Regions from separate parts of the Antarctobacter heliothermus genome, predicted to be linked through region 3. Evidence: riboswitches for the same ligand, from Rfam matches in the RefSeq annotation. Region 3 holds a riboswitch; each other region holds the start of a gene.

Region 1 (2,194 bases), 1.6 Mb from region 3:
GTATCTGCGCGTTGCCCCGCAGTTGATCGGCAAAGCCCTCGTTGTCGGCAAGATAGAGATAGCCAAAGTTCTGAACCGACAGGCGCGGCGCGCGGGCATCGCCGATCCGGTCGGGCAAATCTTTGATGAATTCGGCGGTGAATTGCGAGATTCGCACATTCAGCGGATCGGAAAACTGTTGCCGGATGCAGGAATAGGTATGCGCGGTTGAGCACATGGCATAGCTGGGGTCGCGTTCGACCACCAAAACGCTGCCGTCGAAATCCGGGTTTTCAGTCAGGAACCACGCGGTCGCCGATCCCATGATCGCCCCGCCGATGATGATGACATCGTAGGAACTGCGGGAAGGCGCAGAGGGAAACCCAGATATGGCCATACGGCATTCTCCGCATTTGGTGCGTACCCCAGACAGGGCGCAACGTGTCGGTTGACCGGCCCCGCGCATGGGGTGGGACGATTCCTCCTTAACCGGCGACGTGACTCTTGACCATATCGGCGCGGCGCAGGCTTGACCGGCCCGTTCGGCTGCGCCACTCTGGCGACGATGGTGACCGCGTTCTGCGCGGTCGAATAGGGAATACGGTGCGGGGCAGGGCCCCAATGCCGTGACTGCCCCCGCAACTGTAAGCGGCGAGCCATCCCGTAAACGCCACTGGACCCTCGGTCCGGGAAGGTTCGGGACTGTGCCTTGACCCGCAAGTCAGGAGACCTGCCATCGTCGGGCCCATCCGGGTCCGTTTTTCACTCAACCCGGGCGGGGTGCTCCGGAGATGCGAGGCCCCATGGCGTTTCACCGCCCGCTGACATCGCTGATCCAAACCGCTTCCCGCCCTTGGCGCGGAGGGCGCGATGTCGATCGAACTAATCCTGACACAATTGCAATGCCGGGTAGAGACCCCGGAAAGGGCGTTTGAATTGGCCTGCATGGGATACATGCAATGGCTGGGCGGCCTGCCCGGATGTGCCAGCTATGAGGCAGAGGCAGTGCGCGCTTGGTTACGGGCGCAGCCCTTTGTTCGAACCGATCCGGCGGTGGCGGTCTTTTGCGGGCTGCTGGACACATCGCTGCGCCATCCGGGGCGCGCGCTGGATCTGACATTGCCGCGCCCACAGCGGCGCGGAGGGGCGCGCAATCGGCGTCTGTTGCTATGAGAAAGGGGAGGGGACACCGCTGCGCGTGTGCCCATCACGCGTGGGCATCTTGCTCCGACGTGGGTGGCAGCGCCGCCAGATGCACCATTCGCGTGGGAAAGGCAAAGTCGACATTCATCTCCTTGGCCAGCGACAGGATGTCGAGGATCAGCGCCTGTTGCGCGGCCACCTGCGCGTCATAAGTGAAAACCTTGAAGTGGCCCCAAAGTTCGATGTCGACGCTTTGCGGTCCTAGTGACTTTATCCCGATGGTGACATCGTCGGTGTCCGCATCGGGCTGGTTGCAATATACCTCCTTCAACCGCGCGACAAAGCCTTCCAGCCGGTCGCGCGGGGTATCAAAGGTCAGCCCGATTATCATTTGAACCTTGCGCCGCTGTCGGTTGTCCCAGTTGACGATCACCTGATCCGACAGCTGCGCGTTGGGCATGATCATCAGCGTGTTGTCCATCGTCCGCAGCCGGGTCGAGCGCAGGCCAACCGTCTCTATCACCGCGAAGACGCCTGCCGCCTCGATCATGTCGCCCTTGCGGAAGGGGCGGTCCGACAACAGGATCGCGCCGCCCAAGATGTTCGACACGGTCTCACGCGCCGCAAAGGCCACTGCGACGCCACCGATGCCCAAACCCGTCAAAACGCCCTCATAGGGCAGCCCCACCACATCCGCGCAGGCAATGATCGCCCCCACGATGATCAGCAGTTTCAGCAGACCCTGCGCGAGCGACAGGACAATCTCGTCGGTATAGGCGCGGGTCAGCGTGGCGCGCGCCATCAGCGCGTCATGGATCAGCGACACGGCTCGATAGGCCAGTGCCGCTATGGCGAGGATCAGCAGGATCGCCGACAGCGCCGACACAGGGCCAAAGGCCCGCAATGTCAGTCCCAACCGTTCACTGGCGTCCAGAAACAGCAGCGCAACCACCAACATCCCCGCCGGTCCGGCCATCCGGGCAACAGAAGACGCGATGGTCCCCCGGTCGGTTCCCAGCGTCCGCGCCGCGTGCCAAGCCAACGACAGTGTGCCGGCCATCGCCAGCAGATA
Region 2 (2,194 bases), 1.1 Mb from region 3:
GACCGATGCGGATGGACGGACGCGCAAGCTCTATGCCTTTACCGCGTGGCCCGGTGTTCCAGATTTGACCAACTGGACGCCTGACATGAAAGAGGGCGGCTATCCCGAAACGCTGTGGCAGCAATGCGTCTACGTCGACATGGACCTGAAAGGGCCAACCACCTCAACCGGCGTGGATGTGAATTGCAAAAGCCCCGGTGCCGGCAACATCTATTCCATCGACGATTTTATCGCCGTGGATCTCAAGGCGCAGAATGCCGCCTTTGTGAACAAGACCACCGGCGAGACCGAGGAAATCGGCGGCGATGGCCCGGCGATTGCGTTGCTGGTGGCGATGCATGTCACCTCACGCGAGACGACACAGTGGACATGGCAGACTTTCTGGTGGGAGGCGGATGCCGCGCACCCCAATACCCCCTCCAGCGCGGCGATTGCAGCGGCGCGTCCTTCGCCCCTTACGTCGCAGGCTGCGCATTACGCTATGGCCCCGGCCTATTCGATGCTGGTTCCGGCACAGCCGCTGGTGGGCGGCAAGAACGTCGGAGAATTGGTAACAGCGTTCAACCCCTATCTTGAGGCGGGCTTTGGCACGCCGATTATTTCGATCATGGAAACGGTCCAGACCCCGGATGGCAAGGGGGCGTGGACAACCACGACCACGGACATGGGAATCCAGACCAACTGCATGACCTGTCATGGCCTTGCGGCCTGGGGCGGGCGCGGATCCAACTATGCGGCCAATTTCTATGTGCCCCGGGATTACTGGGTTTTTGACACGGCCCTGGATGTGGATTTCGCGTGGTCGGTTGAGGCAATTGGAAATGCAATCAAGGCGATGGGGGCCAAAGACGACTGAGCACCTTAAGTTGTCCGAACAAAAGCAGGCGCGACATTGGGCGCCTGCTTTTGCCAATGAAGACGGATCGCGGGTTGTCGCGTTTGCCGTTTCACAGCAATCTGCCGCCGTCAGGTGCCCTGCTACGGGGAGAATCGGGAAGCTGGTTTAACTCCAGCGCGGGCCCGCCGCTGTAAGGGGGACGGAACGCACAAGTGCCACTGGGCTTTCCCGGGAAGGTGTGCGTTTCGACAGATCCCAAGCCAGAAGACCGGCCTGACGACATGGACCAACGCCTGGAAAGCGTCTGGTCGCAGTCACTTGCGAGGCCGCACATGTCCGATCCCCTGATCGCTCCCGAAAGGGCGCGCCAATTCACGCCAGCCGAACGCCGGGCGCTGTACGATGTCATCAATGCGCGCCGCGATGTGCGCAATGAGTTCCTGCCGGATCCGATCGCTCCTGACATGCTGCGCCGGGTGTTAGAGGCCGCCCATGCTGCGCCGTCGGTCGGGTTTATGCAGCCGTGGAATTTTATCCTCATCCGTAATGCCGCGCGGCGGCAGGCGGTACACGCGGCCTTTGCAGAGGCAAATGCCGAGGCGCAAGCCATGTTCGATGGTGAAAAGCGAAATAAATACGCGGGGTTGAAGCTCGAAGGTATTCTGAAATCACCACTGAACATAGCTGTAACCTGTGACCGTTCGCGCGGCGGAAAGGTGGTGTTGGGGCGCACCCATAACCGCGACATGGATCTGTATTCCACGGTCTGCGCGGTGCAGAACCTGTGGCTTGCGGCGCGGGCAGAAGGACTGGGCGTTGGCTGGGTCAGTATCTTTCGGCAAGAGGACTTGCGCGGTTTGCTGAGTTTGCCAGACACGGTCGAAGTGGTGGCCTATCTGTGCGTCGGGCACATCGACGAATGCTTTACCCAACCGGAATTGCAGGCACGGGGTTGGCGGCACAAGCTGTCCCTGGATGATCTGATTATGGACGACCACTGGCAATCAAATGCCCCTGTCGAACGAGATGTATGAGGCGTGGCACTGCGCGGGCTTTCCTTTCCCTGCCGCCCATGCGATAGGGACGCGCCAACCGATCCCTCCCAAGGAGTGCCCCCATGGAGATTCGCGAGGCTTTGACCTTCGATGACGTTCTGCTTGTTCCTGCGGCCTCAAGCGTGTTGCCGTCCACCGCTGACACGCGGACCAAGGTCACCAATTCCATCGCCCTTAATATCCCGCTGCTGAGTTCCGCAATGGACACAGTGACCGAAAGCCGTATGGCCATTACGATGGCGCAGGCAGGCGGCATGGGTGTGATCCACAAAAACCTCGGGATTGAGGAACAGGCGCGCGA
Region 3 (2,194 bases):
GTGACAGCTGATCCTGCCGGGAAATCAGCAGCTTTTCGGCGTAGCACATGCCGCGCCCGCCGGTCAGATCCGACAACAGCCCGTTGCGCAGGGTGAACAGAAACAGCCCCATCTCATCGAACCGCCCTTCGCCATAGTCGGTGATGTCCCAACCACAGCGCGAATCGATGACATGACGCGCCGCCCCGGCCTGTGCCACAAACGCCTCTGGCGACCACTGCGCAAAGGGCGGCAACGCAAAACCATGCCGTCGGATCAGGGCGTCCGCCTCTGTCATGATGGCATTGATGCGTGAGCGTTTCATGGCCTCTCCCCCGTCCAGAATGGCAGTCCTGTGTCCAGCTATCGACCGCATCCCGTCCCTCGTCAACCGGCGCGTCAACCGACCCGTCAACTGGCCGTCTCCATGCCGCACCCAAGCCCTGCCGTGTCGCTTTGTCCATTGCCCCGACGCAGACCATCTGTCAGACACGACCCCGTGACCGGTCCCGAAGACGCGTTCTTCGGGGGAAAGAGGGAATGCCGTGCCGCGCGCGTCTTGCGCGCCTAACCGGCAGCTGCCCCCGCAACTGTAAGCGGAGAGTCCGGGCCAAGACGCCACTGGAGAAATCCGGGAAGGCAGGCCCAGACACTGACCCGCCAGCCAGGAGACCTGCCGGACACCCGTCGCCCGCAAAAGGGCTGCGGTTTCCACCGGACGACGGGGTAAGCGTCTGGCCTTCGTCGCCCGGACTCCGTCCCGGTCCCGACATTGGCCGTCTCTTCCTGCCGTCCGTCACGCTCTGCGCCGGGGATGGCGCACAAGGACAAGGACGGCAATTGTGACTCTACTTCCCACTTTGAAACCCGCATTGGCATTGGCCTGTATGACGGTGCCAGCGGCGGCACCCGCGCATTTCCTGCTGGAATACACCGTCGACACGATGATCGAACGTCCCGGCGATGTGCCGGTGAAACTGGTGTTCTGGCATCCGTTCGAAAACGGTCATGTCATGGACCTTGCCCGCCCGCGCGAGTTTTTCATGCTTCACCGCGGGGAACGGACAGACCTGCTCGACACGCTGGAGCCCGTCACCTTTACCGGGCCAACCAACGGCGGTGCGGCCTACAAGGGCAGCGTGCCGGTCAAACGCGCCGGTGACTATGTGCTGGTGACAGTGCCAGAGCCGTATTTCGAGGAAACCGAAGATATCTACATCCAGCAGATCACCAAGTCGTTCCTCAATCGCGGGACGATGCCGACCGACTGGATGACTCCGGTGGGTCTGCCGGTCGAGATTGTGCCGCTGAACAAACCCTACAACATCCTCACCGGGTCGACCTTTACCGGGCAGGTTCTGGCCGATGGCAAACCCGTCGCCGGTGCCGAGATCGAGATCGAGTATATGGCCGCAGAGCCGGACATGGACAGCAGCAGCGCCTCGGCCCCCGTCACCACCCCGCCCCCCGGCGGCGCAGTTGTGGCGATCTCGGATTTGAACGGCTATTTCACCTTTGGCGTGCCGCGTGCCGGTTACTGGGGCTTTGCCGCCCTCGGGGCCGGGCCAGAGACCGAGCATGAGGGCAAAGAGCTGAGCCAGGACGCGGTGATCTGGATTCGCGCCTGGGATCTGGACTGAGCCATGCACATCGTTGACGGAGCCCTGTCCAACCCCGTCGCCATCGGCGGTGCCGTGGCCGCAGCGGGTGGTATCGCTCTTGGGCTGCGCAATCTGCCGCTGGAACGGATTCCGGCGGCGGGGGTGCTGTCGGCGGCGTTCTTTGTGGCCTCGCTGATCCATGTGCCCATTGGCCCGTCTTCGGTGCATCTTATCCTCAATGGTCTGGCCGGGTTGATCCTCGGCTGGGCCGCCTTTCCCACGCTCTTTGTCGGGCTGCTGCTTCAAGCGGTGTTCTTTGGCTTTGGCGGGGTGACGGTGCTGGGCATCAACACCGTGAACATCGCGCTGCCCGCCGTGCTGGTCGGTCTGGCCATCCGGCCGCTAATCCCGCGCAGCGGTCCGGTGATGGCTGCGCTGCTGGGTGGCTTTGCCGGCGCGCTGGCCATTGCGCTGACCACCTTGGGGGTGGCGTTGTCGCTGATGATGACGGGACAGGAATTCCTCGCCGCCGCCCACCTGATCTTTGTCGCGCATCTGCCCGTCATCGTGATCGAGGGGCTGCTGACCGGCTTTGCGGTGCTGCTGGCGCGCAA
Region 4 (2,194 bases), on a different replicon from region 3:
CTCGTGGAACGAGGGCAGCACGATTGCTGCCCCGGTCATGACTCCAGCATAGATTGCGGCCCCGATCAGCATCTTGCGGTGCCGGGAAGGGACGCCTTTCACCGCCGAGACGGCAAACCCGAGCGTTGCCAGCGACAGGGCCAGAAAGGCGAAATAAGCCAGCGTGCGTGCCCCGATCGTTTCGGAGTTGCCTACTGCGGGCGGATTCCCCGGAAACTTCAGCATGGGAACGACGATCACCGCGGCGAATCCCAACGCCGTGATCCAGCCCACCGTGGCTCGTGTCGATCCATGCAGGAACCGTCCCCGCGCCACAGCAAAGCTGATCGCCAGGATCCCGCCCAAGGCCGCACCGATAGCCGCAAGACCGACGAACAATCCCGGCCCAGCTTGCAAGCGGCGCGACATGCCAACCGCATCGGGATGATTCGGTGTATCAGCCGCGTGGGCGTGACTGTCGGCGACTTCTAGGGCGATGGCCGCGTCCAGCGCGGGTTCTCCAACGAGTCGCGCCACGCCGAACGTCACCACGGACGCCAGCAACCCGGCCAGCAGGCCGAACACAAGAAGACGTGTCATGCCTGTATCTTAGTGGCAGGGAAAGCCAAGAAGGTGGCGCGCATCATGCACGAATTCATGCACGTCTGTCCCGTGGAAAACGGACCATGCGCCCTGTTCTGCACCGACGAAATAGACCACCAAGACAGCCAACAGCGAAGCCAGGGCCGCCCAAGGGGCAATGTCCCGCAGCGGGATGGCGGGAAGATCGCTAGAAACGGCGGGACGGGTTGCGACAGTCATTTGGCACTCCTTTTGATGACGCGTCATGAGTATTCCCGGGGACCCGTGTCTGACTTACGCATGCGCGATCACAGTGGCGCGACCGTTCCGGATTCTCACCGGCTTCCGTGTTCCCCTACACTTAAGCACTAGGTCAAACTGCGCTCTCATGCCAACGGTTTCTCTCTTCACCTGTTCGAAAGTTCCACTATGCGCCTGATCCTTGTTGCCGCTCCCATGTCTGTACATCACCCCTTTCGCCTTGCCGCGGAATTGAGTGCTGCGCAGTTGCAGCGGGCGCGTACCCTTTCTGACCGGCTTCGTGGCAGCGTTTGCTGGACCGCGCCGGGAACCAGCGCGGTAGCCCTCGCGCTCGGGATGCAGCCGAACGACTGCCCGGCGCTCGGCGCGCAGGATTTCCGACGCTGGCCCGACATGACCCTGGACGAAATCGCAGCCAGCGATCCCGAATCGCTTTCGCTTTGGACCCGTGATCCTGAGATGCGTCCCGACGGGGGTACGTCACTGATCGACCTCTGCACAGCCGTGCGATCTTGGCTGGACCAGATGGCCTCCTGCCCTGCAAATCGCGTGGTGGCCTTGGCGACCCCGATCGTGCTGCGCGCGGTCCTTGTCAGCGCGCTGGACCTGCCGCCAATTGCCGGATTGCGGCTGGATATCCAGCCGCTCGTCCCGATCCACCTGGCACATGATGGTCTACGATGGACATGGCGACCCGGCACCCTGGACTGATCACGGCTTATCCAGGCCTGCGATGCTCGCCCGCACGTCAGCCTTGCGCGGATCACCCTCAGGCAACAGCGCATCCGCGCGAAGATAAGCCTCCCGCGCCTTGCCCATCTCATGCAGCACGCCAAAGGCATTCGCCAGCCGCAGCCATCCGCCCACGTCGTCCGGTTCGTCCTGAAGCCGGGTCGCAAGACGATCCACCATGGACCGGATGAAAGCCGCCCTGTCCCCGTCGCTCATCGCTTGCGCGGCGGCGACATCGGCGGCGCTGGGGCCGGGGGCGACAGGCGCACGCGCCGCGAGGGCCGCCCGCCCGAGTGTCTCCCCAAACGCATTGGCCTGCGCGATATAGGTGTCCATCCAAGGCTGGTATCCCGGCGTCTCGGCCAGTCGCGCGGTCAGGCGGTCATGGGCCGCCGCGGTATCCCCCGCCTGCGCGTCCGCAATCGCCAGGTAGAACGCCGCCGCCGGATTAAGCGGGTCGAGCGTCAGCGCCCTGTCCAACGCAGACACCGCGTCCGGCGTGACGGTCCCGTCATTGGCCCGGATCATCGCCTCAGCCAGCATCGACCATGTTGCCGACTCCGCGTCGTCGCGGGCAGAGGCCGTCCGGAAGGCCTCGACCGCCTCGTCGAACTGGCCCATGCGCGCATAGGTCTGCCCC

What was found. Region 3 has a riboswitch for cobalamin ahead of ANTHELSMS3_RS12595 (DUF4198 domain-containing protein). Riboswitches for the same ligand answer to the same signal wherever they lie in the genome.
Region 1: it holds a riboswitch for cobalamin, as region 3 does, so the genes downstream of both, ANTHELSMS3_RS20245 (hypothetical protein) here and ANTHELSMS3_RS12595 (DUF4198 domain-containing protein) in region 3, are expected to answer to the same signal.
Region 2: it holds a riboswitch for cobalamin, as region 3 does, so the genes downstream of both, bluB (5,6-dimethylbenzimidazole synthase) here and ANTHELSMS3_RS12595 (DUF4198 domain-containing protein) in region 3, are expected to answer to the same signal.
Region 4: it holds a riboswitch for cobalamin, as region 3 does, so the genes downstream of both, ANTHELSMS3_RS23795 (CbtB domain-containing protein) here and ANTHELSMS3_RS12595 (DUF4198 domain-containing protein) in region 3, are expected to answer to the same signal.

What each region holds. Positions count from the first base shown of each region.
Region 1 is NZ_CP022540.1:4,268,812-4,271,005, reverse strand. Features, by position in the region: gene ANTHELSMS3_RS20250 (NAD(P)/FAD-dependent oxidoreductase) at 1-376, opposite strand, end outside; cobalamin riboswitch at 529-731, shown strand; gene ANTHELSMS3_RS20245 (hypothetical protein) at 850-1,152, shown strand; gene ANTHELSMS3_RS20240 (mechanosensitive ion channel family protein) at 1,187-2,194, opposite strand, start outside.
Region 2 is NZ_CP022540.1:3,701,405-3,703,598, reverse strand. Features, by position in the region: gene ANTHELSMS3_RS17565 (hypothetical protein) at 1-856, shown strand, start outside; cobalamin riboswitch at 952-1,129, shown strand; gene bluB (5,6-dimethylbenzimidazole synthase) at 1,171-1,872, shown strand; gene guaB (IMP dehydrogenase) at 1,956-2,194, shown strand, end outside.
Region 3 is NZ_CP022540.1:2,635,402-2,637,595, reverse strand. Features, by position in the region: gene ANTHELSMS3_RS12600 (D-lyxose/D-mannose family sugar isomerase) at 1-304, opposite strand, end outside; cobalamin riboswitch at 467-674, shown strand; gene ANTHELSMS3_RS12595 (DUF4198 domain-containing protein) at 867-1,619, shown strand; gene cbiM (cobalt transporter CbiM) at 1,623-2,194, shown strand, end outside.
Region 4 is NZ_CP022541.1:257,687-259,880, reverse strand. Features, by position in the region: gene ANTHELSMS3_RS23800 (CbtA family protein) at 1-579, opposite strand, end outside; gene ANTHELSMS3_RS23795 (CbtB domain-containing protein) at 589-801, opposite strand; cobalamin riboswitch at 825-958, opposite strand; gene ANTHELSMS3_RS23790 (histidine phosphatase family protein) at 991-1,533, shown strand; gene ccmI (c-type cytochrome biogenesis protein CcmI) at 1,534-2,194, opposite strand, start outside.